Regions from separate parts of the Streptomyces sp. NPDC089915 genome, predicted to be linked through region 2. Evidence: predicted binding sites of a transcription regulator. Region 2 holds the regulator's gene; each other region holds the start of a gene.
What was found. The regulator HrcA, encoded in region 2, represses chaperone genes, less so after heat shock. The targets are predictions, from matches to a motif close to TTNGCACTCNGNNNNNCNGAGTGCNAA.
Positions count from the first base shown of each region.

Region 1: the regulator HrcA is predicted to act here: its motif matches at 2,497-2,523, upstream of groES (co-chaperone GroES).
Region 3: the regulator HrcA is predicted to act here: its motif matches at 1,043-1,069, upstream of groL (chaperonin GroEL).

Region 1 covers NZ_JBFBGN010000040.1:31,558-35,580, forward strand. Annotated here, with positions in the region: gene AB0O29_RS15095 (ester cyclase) at 1-222, shown strand, start outside; gene groL (chaperonin GroEL) at 305-1,933, opposite strand; gene groES (co-chaperone GroES) at 2,045-2,353, opposite strand; gene AB0O29_RS15110 (response regulator transcription factor) at 2,622-3,308, shown strand; gene AB0O29_RS15115 (HAMP domain-containing sensor histidine kinase) at 3,321-4,023, shown strand, end outside.
Region 2 covers NZ_JBFBGN010000032.1:42,667-46,689, reverse strand. Annotated here, with positions in the region: gene hemW (radical SAM family heme chaperone HemW) at 1-646, shown strand, start outside; gene AB0O29_RS13160 (DUF3097 domain-containing protein) at 725-1,525, opposite strand; gene AB0O29_RS13155 (MBL fold metallo-hydrolase) at 1,554-2,285, opposite strand; gene hrcA (heat-inducible transcriptional repressor HrcA) at 2,466-3,482, shown strand; gene dnaJ (molecular chaperone DnaJ) at 3,483-4,023, shown strand, end outside.
Region 3 covers NZ_JBFBGN010000074.1:26,974-30,996, reverse strand. Annotated here, with positions in the region: gene AB0O29_RS21890 (MoaD/ThiS family protein) at 31-309, shown strand; gene AB0O29_RS21885 (cold-shock protein) at 704-910, shown strand; gene groL (chaperonin GroEL) at 1,266-2,885, shown strand; gene AB0O29_RS21875 (Uma2 family endonuclease) at 2,964-3,542, opposite strand; gene AB0O29_RS21870 (hypothetical protein) at 3,602-4,023, opposite strand, start outside.

The DNA.
Region 1 (4,023 bases), on a different contig from region 2:
TTCGAGAAGACGGGCCAGATCGCCGAAGGGGACTGCGTGACCACGCTGTGGGACTGGAGGGGCACCCACAAGGGCGAGTTCATGGGGGTGGCGCCGACCGGCAAGGAGGTCGGCATGTCGGGCTGTGCGACCTTCCGGATCGAGAACGGCCAGATCGCGGAAGACTGGTGGTACTACGACGCTCCCGGGCTGATGCGGCAGTTGGGCGTGATGCCCGCGTAATCCCACGCAAGAGGCCCTGGTCACCCCCGCGAAGCAGCGGTGACCAGGGCCTTCTCGTGGAGCTGGTGCTCAGGCTTCAGCCTCAGTGGCTGTGGCCGTGACCGTGGCCGTGGCCGGCGTCGGCCTCTTCCTCGGCCGGCTTCTCGACGACCAGGGTCTCGGTCGTGAGCAGCAGGGAGGCGATGGAGGCGGCGTTCTCCAGCGCGGAGCGGGTGACCTTGACCGGGTCGATGACGCCGGCCTTGACCAGGTCGCCGTACTCGCCGGAGGCGGCGTTGAAGCCGTTGCCCTTCTCCAGCTCCGCCACCTTCGAGGTGATGACGTAGCCCTCGAGGCCGGCGTTCTCGGCGATCCAGCGCAGCGGCTCGACGGCGGCGCGGCGGACGACCGACACGCCCGTGCCCTCGTCGCCGGTCAGGCCGAGGTTGCCCTCCAGGACCTTGACGGCGTGGACGAGCGCGGAGCCACCGCCGGAGACGATGCCCTCCTCGACCGCGGCGCGGGTCGCCGAGATGGCGTCCTCGAGGCGGTGCTTCTTCTCCTTGAGCTCCACCTCGGTGGCGGCGCCGACCTTGATGACGCAGACGCCGCCGGCGAGCTTCGCCAGGCGCTCCTGCAGCTTCTCGCGGTCCCAGTCGGAGTCCGTGGACTCGATCTCGGCCTTGATCTGGTTGACGCGGCCCGCGACGTCAGCGGCGTTGCCGCCACCGTCGACGATGGTCGTGTCGTCCTTGGAGATGGTCACGCGGCGCGCGGAACCGAGGACGTCCAGACCGGCCTGGTCGAGCTTGAGGCCGACCTCCTCGGCGATGACGGTGGCACCGGTGAGGGTGGCCATGTCCTGGAGCATCGCCTTGCGACGGTCGCCGAAGCCCGGGGCCTTGACGGCGACCGCGTTGAAGGTGCCGCGGATCTTGTTGACGACGAGGGTGGAGAGCGCCTCGCCCTCGACGTCCTCGGCGATGATCAGCAGCGGGCGGGAGCCGCCGGCCTGGATGACCTTCTCCAGCAGGGGCAGGAGGTCCTGGATGGAGGAGATCTTGCCCTGGTTGATCAGGATGTACGGGTCGTCGAGGACGGCCTCCATACGCTCCTGGTCGGTCACCATGTACGGGGAGAGGTAGCCCTTGTCGAAGGCCATGCCCTCGGTGAACTCCAGCTCCAGGCCGAAGGCGTTGGACTCCTCGACGGTGATGACACCGTCCTTGCCGACCTTGTCCATCGCCTCGGCGATGAGCTCGCCGACCTGCGAGTCCTGCGCGGAGAGCGCGGCCACGGCGGCGATGTCGGACTTGTCCTCGATCGGGCGGGCGGTCGCGAGGAGCTCCTCGGACACGGCCTTGACCGCGGCGTCGATGCCCTTCTTCAGGGCGGCCGGGGAGGCACCGGCGGCGACGTTGCGCAGACCCTCGCGGACGAGCGCCTGGGCCAGCACGGTGGCGGTGGTGGTGCCGTCACCCGCGATGTCGTTGGTCTTGGTCGCCACCTCCTTCACCAGCTGCGCGCCGAGGTTCTCGTACGGGTCGTCCAGCTCGACCTCGCGGGCGATGGTGACACCGTCGTTGGTGATGGTGGGGGCGCCGAACTTCTTGTCGATGACGACGTTGCGGCCCTTGGGGCCGATCGTCACCTTGACCGTGTCGGCAAGCTTGTTGACGCCGCGCTCGAGGGCGCGACGGGCGTCCTCGTCGAACTTCAGGATCTTCGCCATGGAAGCGGTTCAGCCCTCTCGAAAACTCGGGTTTAACGAACCGCGCCCCTCGCCGCCCGGCAATCAGCGGGGTGACCAGGGGCGCAGTTCAAAGCAAAGCGTGAGAAGTGATTACTTCTCGACGATCGCGAGCACGTCGCGGGCCGAGAGGACGAGGTACTCCTCGCCGCTGTACTTCACTTCGGTGCCGCCGTACTTGCTGTACAGCACGACGTCGCCGACGGAGACGTCCAGCGGGAGACGCTGGCCGTCCTCGAAGCGGCCCGGGCCGACCGCGAGGACGACGCCCTCCTGGGGCTTCTCCTTCGCGGTGTCCGGGATGACCAGGCCGGAGGCCGTGGTCTGCTCGGCGTCGAGCGGCTGGACCACGATGCGGTCCTCAAGCGGCTTGATGGCAACCTTGGAGCTGGCGGTCGTCACGATCCGACCTCCCCCTTCGGAGATCCGGGGTTAACTGTCTGGAGTGGCGACCAGGTCGATCCGTCGTCGCGGGTGCCGGACCAGCCTGTCGCTGTGTTGGCACTCACCGGTGGCGAGTGCCAGGTGTGACACTATTCCGGCGATTAGCACTCGGTCAAGCGGAGTGCCAACACGCTCCACCGGATCCACGTATTCCGGCCGCGGGTCGCCCCGTTTGGCCCAAACCCTGCCCCACGGGGTCCGGCGCCCGGTGTGTGAGGCTGGGCGGGTGCGCATCCTGGTCGTCGAAGACGAAGAGAACCTGGCCGAGTCCCTCCGGCAGGGCCTGTCCGCCGAGGGCCACCGCGTCGAGGTCGCCCACGACGGGCACCGCGGGCTGGAACTCGCGCTCACCGGCGGTCCGTACGACGTCGTCCTGCTGGACCTCATGCTCCCCGGCCCCGGCGGCGCCGAGATCTGCGCCCGTATGCGCGCCCACGGCGACCCCACCCCCGTCCTGGTCCTCACCGCCAAGGACGGCGAGTACGACGAGGCCGAGGGCCTCGACGCCGGGGCCGACGACTACCTCACCAAGCCCTTCTCCTTCGTCGTGCTCGGCGCCCGCCTGCGCGCCCTCGCCCGCCGCGCCGCCGGCCCCGGGCCCGCGCCCGCCGTGCTCCGCGCCGGGGACCTCGTCCTCGACCCGCACGACCGCCGCTGCCGCCGCGGCGAGCAGGACATCGAGCTCACCGCCCGCGAGCTCGGCGTCCTCGCCTGCCTGATGGAACGCCCCGGCCGGGCCGTCGCCAAGCAGGACATCCTCGACGAGGTCTGGGACTCCCCGCACGGCATCGACCCCAACATCGTCGAGGTCTACGTCTCCTCCCTGCGCAAGAAGATCGACGCCCCCTTCGGCCGCCGCTCCATCCTCACCGTCCACGGCACGGGCTACCGCATGGCCCCCGACGGCGGCTGACGGTGACCGGCCTTGGTTAGCAGCCTGCGCGCCCGGACCGCGCTCGCCGCCGCGCTCGCGATGGCCGCCGTCCTCGCCACCGGCGGACTGTGGCTGTACACCCTCATGCGCGGCAACCTCCTCGACAACACCACCGGCCGCACCGAGCTCGCCGCCCGGAAGGTCGCCGCCCAGGTCGACACCCGGACCCTCCCGCCCGGCGGCCGGCTGCCCGCACCGGAGAACGGGGTCGACCTGGTCCTCGTACAGGACGCGCGGGGCCGGACCGTCGCGAGCACCGCCGCCGGCGGCGAGCCCCGGGACATCCCCCGCCTCGACGGGCTGCGCCCCGGGCCCGGACAGGACTCCCGGTCGGCCGTCCTGGCACCCGCGCACCCCGGCGCGCAGCGGCGCGTGGTCGTGGCGGTCGGGGCCCCCGGGCCGCCCGGGGCGCACGACCCGGCCGCCCCGCACACCGTGTACGCGATGACCGTCCTCGGCGACGTCGACGACGCCACCCGCGCCGTCGCGGCCGGGCTGCTCGGCGGGGCGCCCCCGATGATCGCCTTCGCGGCGGCCCTCGCCTGGTGGGCCACCGGGCACGCGCTGCGCCCCGTCACCGCGATCCGCTCCGGGCTGGCCTCGGTCACCGCGAGCGAGCTGGACCGCCGCGTCCCCGACCCGGGCGGCGCCGACGAGATCGCCCAGCTGGCGCGGACCGTCAACGACACCCTCG
Region 2 (4,023 bases):
GATCTACGGCACCCCCGGCGAGTCCGACGAGGACTGGCGGGCCTCCCTGGACGCCGCGCTCGGCGCCGGGCCCGACCACGTCAGCGCCTACGCGCTCATCGTCGAGGAGGGCACCCAGCTGGCCCGCCGGATCCGCCGCGGCGAGGTCCCGATGACCGACGACGACGTCCACGCCGACCGGTACCTGATCGCCGACGAGGTCATGGAGCGGTCCGGGTACTCCTGGTACGAGGTGTCGAACTGGGCCACCTCCGAGGCCGGCCGCTGCCTGCACAACGAGCTGTACTGGCGCGGGGCCGACTGGTGGGGCGCCGGCCCCGGCGCCCACTCGCACGTGGGCGGGGTCCGCTGGTGGAACGTCAAGCACCCCGGCGCCTACGCGGCCGCCCTCGCCGAGGGCCGTTCCCCGGGCGCGGGGCGCGAGCTCCTCTCGGAGGAGGACCGCAGGGTGGAGCGGATCCTGCTGGAGCTGCGCCTCGTCGACGGCATCCCGCTCTCCCTGCTGGCCCCGGCGGGCCTGGCGGCCTCCCGGCGCGCCCTCGCCGACGGCCTGCTGGAGCCGGCCCCGTACGAGGCCGGGCGCGCGGTGCTGACCCTGCGGGGGCGGCTGCTGGCGGACGCGGTGGTGCGGGACCTGGTGGACTGATCCCCCGCCCGGGTGAAGTCCCGGAGCGGCGGGGGTGAGGGGACCGGCCCGCGCGGCGGGCCGGTGCCGCGGCCCCGCTCAGGGGGCCGTGACGAAGTCGATCAACTCCTCCACCCGCCCCAGCAGCGTCGGCTCCAGGTCGCGGTAGGACGTCACGCGGGACAGGATGTGCTGCCAGGCGGCCCCCGTGTGCTCCGGCCAGCCCAGGGCCCGGCAGACGCCCGTCTTCCAGTCCTGGCCGCGCGGCACCTCGGGCCAGGCCGCGATGCCCAGCGCCGACGGCTTCACCGCCTGCCAGACGTCCACGTACGGGTGGCCCACCACCAGCACGTCCGGGCCGGTCACCGAGGCCGCGATGCGGGACTCCTTCGACCCCGGCACCAGGTGGTCCACCAGCACGCCCAGGCGGGCGTCGGGGCCCGGGGCGAACTCCGCCACCACGGCCGCGAGGTCGTCGACGCCCTCCAGGTACTCCACCACCACGCCCTCGATCCGCAGGTCGTCGCCCCAGACCCGCTCGACCAGCTCGGCGTCGTGCCGCCCCTCCACGTAGATCCGCCCGGCCCGCGCCACCCGCGCCCGCGCCCCAGGGACAGCGAGGGAGCCCGAGGCCGTACGGGCCGGCGCGGCAGGCGCCCGTGAGGGGCGGGTCAGCGTCACGACCGCGCCGTCCAGCAGGAAGCCGCGCGGCTCCAGCGGGAACACCCGCCGCCTGCCGAACCGGTCCTCCAGGGTCACCGTGCCCGCCTCGCAGGCCACCACCGCCCCGCAGAAGTCCGTACCCGCCACCTCGACCACCAGATCGGGGTCGGCCGGCACCTCCGGCACCGGCTTGGAGCGCTTCCACTGCGGGGTCAGGTCGGGCGAGTACTCACGCATCCGGCCGACACTAGGAGCGCGGCCGCGTTCACGCCCGCGACACGCCGAACCGGTCCGCCAGTGTGGCGCGTTGCGCACGCACGAAGGCCGCGTCCACCACCGCTCCGTGACCCGGCACGTACAGCGCGTCCTCCCCGCCCAGCGACAGCAGCCGGTCCAGGGCCGCGGGCCACTGCCCGGGGACCGCGTCCGAGCCCGCCTGGGGCTCGCCCGACTCCTCGACCAGGTCCCCGCAGAACACCGTCTCCCGCTCGCCCGGCACGAAGACGGCCAGGTCGTGCTGGGAGTGGGCCGGCCCCACGTTCGCCAGCAGCACCTGCACCCCGCCCAGCTCCAGCGTCCACTCGCCCGACACCAGGTGCCCCGGCGCCTTGAGCAGGTCACAGGCCTCGGCGGCCTCCTCCTCCGCCAGGCCCTGGGCCACCGCGCTGTACCGGAGCTCCTCCCGGCCCCCGGGCGTGGCCAGCAGCCGGTCCAGCCCCACCGCGCCGTAGACCTGGGCGCCCGCGAAGGCGGAGCCGCCCAGTACGTGGTCGAAATGTCCGTGGGTGAATGCGATATGGGTCACGTGCCGGCCGGTCAGTCGTTCCGCCTCGGCACGGATCCCGGCCCCCTCGCGGACACTCGATCCGGGGTCGATCAGGAGCACCGAGTCGTCCCCCACCACCAGCCCCACCGTGCAGTCCCACACCGGGAGGCGTCGCCGGCCCGCCCGCCCGGTCAGCCGTTCCCAGCCCGCCTCTTCCCATCGCATGTCCATGCCGCGACGCTACCCTGGCAGGCCGCCCTTGCCCCCGGCGTACTACCCGGCCGTACACTGACCGGGGGATCTCTGGCACTCGGACGCGCAGAGTGCCAACCGATCAAGACCGCAGGACCGCAGGACGGCAGCACCGCATGGCCGCCCGACCACGACCGACCGCATCCGGAGGTGTGCGCGATGCTCAGTGAACGCAGACTCGAAGTGCTGCGCGCCATCGTCCAGGACTACGTCGGGACGGAGGAGCCCGTCGGCTCCAAGGCCCTCACCGAGCGGCACCGGCTGGGCGTCTCGCCGGCCACCGTGCGCAACGACATGGCCGTGCTGGAGGAGGAGGGCTACATCGCCCAGCCCCACACCAGCGCCGGCCGGATCCCCACCGACAAGGGCTACCGCCTCTTCGTCGACAAGCTGGCCGGGGTCAAGCCGCTGTCGACGCCCGAGCGCCGGGCCATCCAGAACTTCCTCGACGGGGCCGTCGACCTCGACGACGTCGTCGGCCGCACGGTCCGGCTGCTCGCGCAGCTCACCCGCCAGGTCGCCGTCGTCCAGTACCCGTCGCTGACCCGCTCCACCGTCCGGCACGTCGAGCTGCTGTCGCTGGCCCCGGCCCGGCTGATGCTCGTGCTGATCACCGACACCGGGCGGGTCGAGCAGCGGCTGGTCGACACCCAGACCCCCTTCGGCGAGAACTCCCTCGCCGACCTGCGGGCACGGCTCAACAGCCGGGTGGTCGGCCGGCGTTTCACCGACGTCCCGAACCTGGTGCAGGACCTTCCGGAGTCGTTCGAGATCGACGACCGGGCCACCGTCAAGGCGGTGCTCGCGACCCTCCTCGAAACGCTGGCGGAGGAGGCGGAGGAGCGGCTGATGATCGGCGGCACCGCCAACCTCACTCGCTTCGGACATGATTTTCCCTTGACGATCAGGCCGGTGCTCGAAGCGCTGGAGGAGCACGTGGTGCTCCTCAAGCTGCTGGGCGAGGCCGGGGAGTCGGGGATGGCCGTACGGATCGGGCACGAGAACGCCTACGAGGGGCTCAACTCCACGTCGGTCGTGTCCGTCGGCTACGGTTCGGGCGGCGAAGCAGTCGCCAAACTCGGCGTGGTCGGACCGACCCGCATGGACTACCCCGGAACGATGGGAGCGGTACGCGCAGTGGCACGTTACGTCGGACAGATCCTGGCGGAGTCGTAAGTGGCCACGGACTACTACGCCGTACTCGGCGTGCGCCGCGACGCATCGCAGGACGAGATCAAGAAGGCCTTCCGCCGCCTCGCGCGTGAACTCCACCCGGACGTGAACCCGGACCCGAAGACGCAGGAGCGCTTCAAGGAGATCAACGCGGCCTACGAGGTCCTCTCGGACCCGCAGAAGAAGCAGGTCTACGACCTCGGCGGCGACCCGCTGTCCTCCTCGGGCGGCGGCGCGGGCGCGGGCGGCTTCGGAGCCGGCGGCTTCGGCAACTTCTCCGACATCATGGACGCCTTCTTCGGCCAGTCCCAGCAGCGCGGCCCGCGCTCGCGGACCCGCCGCGGCCAGGACGCCATGATCCGCCTGGACCTGGAGCTGGACGAGGCCGCCTTCGGCACGACCAAGGACATCCAGGTCGACACCGCCGTCGTCTGCGGCACCTGCTCCGGCGAGGGCGCCGCCCCCGGCACCTCGGCGCAGACCTGCGACATGTGCCGCGGCCGCGGTGAGGTCTCGCAGGTCACCCGGTCCTTCCTGGGCCAGG
Region 3 (4,023 bases), on a different contig from region 2:
CCTCGTACTACACGGAAAGGCGGTAGCGCCATGAGCGTCAACGTCCGCATCCCCACCATCCTGCGCACCTACACCGGCGGCGTCGCCGAGGTCCCGGCCGAGGGCGCGACCCTCGCGGAGGTCATCGACTCCCTGGAGGCGAACCACCCGGGCATCGCCGCGCGCGTCCTGGACGACCAGGGCAAGCTGCGCCGCTTCGTGAACGTCTACGTCAACGACGACGACGTGCGCTTCGAGGGCGGCCTGCAGACGGCGACGCCGGACGGCGCGGGCGTCTCGATCATCCCCGCCGTCGCGGGCGGCTGCTGAGCCGTCCGGCGCCCCGAGGTAATCAGAATTGCCCCCTCCGCTAAAAGCGGAGGGGGCAATTCTGCTTGATTGGGCGCGGTAGAGTTGGGGAAGTCCCCTCCGCTGTTCTTGCCCGCCGCATATGAACGGGCTAAGCGAGGGTTGACATTGAGTCAACATGCGCGCGCCTTATGGGGCATTGGTGAGCCTTGTCAGGCCCGAGTTGCCCAGGAATAGGACAACTTTTCAGTCTATTTCCACGTTTGCGCCTGTCCAGATTTCTCGTCGGATTGACCTGTTGCAGACAGCAGCGGTGCGGATACATTCAGCCCCGGTCGAGGCGTTCCGGCGCAAGTTCTGACCCGGGTCCGCGAAGTGCGGACCTGCGCAAGGGCCAGTAATAGGGGAGTTAGGCATGGCTCAGGGCACCGTCAAGTGGTTCAACGCGGAGAAGGGCTACGGCTTCATCGCGGTCGACGGTGGTGCGGATGTGTTCGTCCACTACAGCGCCATCCAGATGGACGGGTACCGCACCCTTGAAGAGGGTCAGCGGGTCGAGTTCGAGATCTCGCAGGGCCAGAAGGGTCCGCAGGCGGACATGGTCAAGCTCGCGGCCGGCTGAGTCGAAGCGCGATCGGCCACCGACGCTCGCACCAACACGTGAGGGGCCCACATCCCGGCCGGGATGCGGGCCCCTCACGTATGTCCGGGCCGTCCCGGCATGCGGGCGCCGGGCCGCCATGGCTCGAAGCCGCTTGCACTCGTGGGGGCCGAGTGCTAATCATTGGCGTTAGCACTCTCCGGGTGAGAGTGCTACAAGACGAGGACCGGGCCGGTGAGGCCCGCAGGGTCCGGCGGGAAGGAACCGCCGGGTCGGCAGGCCGTCCGTCGCGGGCGCGGGCGCGGTCCGGAGCAATCCACCCTCCCCTGACGCTTGGCGGCGTGGGGGGAACCCCAGTCCTGGAGGACCACTTCAGATGGCCAAGATCATTGCGTTCAACGAGGAGGCCCGGCGCGGTCTCGAGCGTGGCATGAACCAGCTCGCGGACGCCGTCAAGGTCACCCTTGGCCCCAAGGGTCGCAACGTCGTCCTTGAGAAGAAGTGGGGTGCGCCCACGATCACCAACGACGGCGTCTCCATCGCCAAGGAGATCGAGCTCGAGGACCCGTACGAGAAGATCGGCGCCGAGCTGGTCAAGGAAGTCGCCAAGAAGACGGACGACGTCGCCGGCGACGGTACGACCACCGCCACCGTCCTCGCCCAGGCGCTCGTACGCGAGGGTCTGCGCAACGTGGCCGCGGGTGCCAACCCGATGGCCCTCAAGCGCGGTATCGAGAAGGCCGTCGAGGCCGTCTCCGCCGCCCTGCTCGCGCAGGCCAAGGATGTCGAGACCAAGGAGCAGATCGCTTCCACGGCCTCCATCTCCGCCGCCGACACCCAGATCGGCGAGCTCATCGCCGAGGCCATGGACAAGGTCGGCAAGGAAGGCGTCATCACCGTCGAGGAGTCGCAGACCTTCGGTCTGGAGCTCGAGCTCACCGAGGGCATGCGCTTCGACAAGGGCTACATCTCGGCGTACTTCGCCACCGACATGGAGCGTATGGAGGCGTCGCTCGACGACCCGTACATCCTGATCGTCAACTCCAAGATCGGCTCGGTCAAGGACCTGCTGCCGCTCCTGGAGAAGGTCATGCAGTCCGGCAAGCCGCTGCTGATCATCGCCGAGGACGTCGAGGGCGAGGCCCTGTCGACCCTGGTCGTCAACAAGATCCGCGGCACCTTCAAGTCCGTCGCCGTCAAGGCCCCGGGCTTCGGCGACCGCCGCAAGGCCATGCTCGGCGACATCGCCATCCTCACGGGCGGCACGGTCATCTCCGAGGAGGTCGGCCTCAAGCTGGAGAACGCCGGTCTCGACCTGCTCGGCCGCGCCCGCAAGGTCGTCATCACCAAGGACGAGACCACCATCGTCGACGGTGCCGGTGACAGCGACCAGGTCCAGGGCCGCGTCAACCAGATCCGCGCCGAGATCGAGAACTCCGACTCGGACTACGACCGCGAGAAGCTCCAGGAGCGCCTCGCGAAGCTGGCCGGCGGCGTGGCCGTCATCAAGGCCGGTGCCGCGACCGAGGTCGAGCTCAAGGAGCGCAAGCACCGCATCGAGGACGCCGTCCGCAACGCCAAGGCGGCCGTCGAAGAGGGCATCGTCGCCGGCGGTGGCGTGGCCCTGCTCCAGGCCTCCTCGGTCTTCGAGAAGCTGGAGCTCTCGGGTGACGAGGCGACCGGCGCCAACGCCGTGAAGCTCGCGCTGGAGGCCCCGCTCAAGCAGATCGCCGTCAACGGTGGTCTCGAGGGTGGCGTCGTCGTGGAGAAGGTGCGCAACCTGGCCGTCGGCCACGGTCTGAACGCCGCCACGGGCGAGTACGTCGACATGATCGCCGAGGGCATCATCGACCCGGCGAAGGTCACGCGCTCCGCGCTGCAGAACGCCGCGTCCATCGCCGCGCTCTTCCTGACCACCGAGGCCGTCATCGCCGACAAGCCGGAGAAGGCCGCCGCCGCTCCGGGCGGCATGCCGGGCGGTGACATGGACTTCTGATCGGCCCCTGGCTGATCGGCTGTTCTCGAACGAGGGCGGTGCTCCTTCCTGACGGAGGGGGTGCCGCCCTCGGGCGTTTCAGTGGGCGTAGTCCTTGAGCTCCTCGGTGGTGAGTGGGAAGCCGACCGGTTCGGGGAGGGTGAGGGTTCCGCCGTAGGAGCAGGACTCCCGCCGAAGGTAGCGTCCGTTTTCCGGGTTGCTGTAGACCGTGATGGTGTCGCTGTCGCGGTCGATCAGCAGGAACACGGGAATGCCCGCCTGCGCGTAACCGTCACGCTTCTCCTGCCTGTCGCGGGCCTCGGTGTCGTGGTCGTGCGACGTGACCTCGACGGTCATCAGCACCCCTGCGGGATCGGACCACTCGCCGTGCCCGGCGAAGTGCCGTTGCGGGGCGAGTGCACCATCGGGCCGGGCGCGGCCGTTGCGGTACTGCTCGGTGCGCAGCCCGCGCTCGCGGTACAGGCGCAGGTCGGGGCGGTGCGCCATGCACTGGTCCGCGACCCACATGATGATCTCGTCGTGGTCGCCGTCGGGCACCGGCTTGACCTCCAGCTTTCCGTTGATGAATTCGAGCGTGACGGTCTCGGGTGCGCGGCCGGCCAGTGTCTCGAAATCCTTCAGCGACATCTGGGCGTGCGCGGCGGTGCTGGGGGTCATGGGGTCGCCTCCTCGACTCCATGGTGCCCGGGTTCGGCGCCGGTGGAGCGGGGGACTGGTCATCGGCGGTTCCTTTCGCGGATGCGGGCCGCGTGGGCGCGGACCTCGGCCGGGGTGAGGGACGGGGTGAAGACCGGCGGGCGGGGGGTGTCGGGGCGGCAGGCGCGGCAGCGGCCCTCGGTGAAGGCGGCGGGCGGGCCGGGGGCGCGGCATTCGGAGCACTCGGCGCGGAGTGGGGATGCCGGGGTTGGGGCCGGGGCGGGCGGCGCGGCGGGGAGTCTGGACTCCAGGCGCTTGCGGACCAGGGCCGCCGGGTGGTGGACCGGCGACGGCAGGCCGGCGGTGAGGGCGAGCCGGATGCGGTCGGGGCTGAGGCCCCGGGCCAGCCAGGGCACGAGGAGCGGGGCGAGGGCCGTGCAGTCGGCCTTGGAGAGCGCGAGGGCGGGGGCGGCGCGGCCGAGCGAGGCGAGGACGGCGTAGG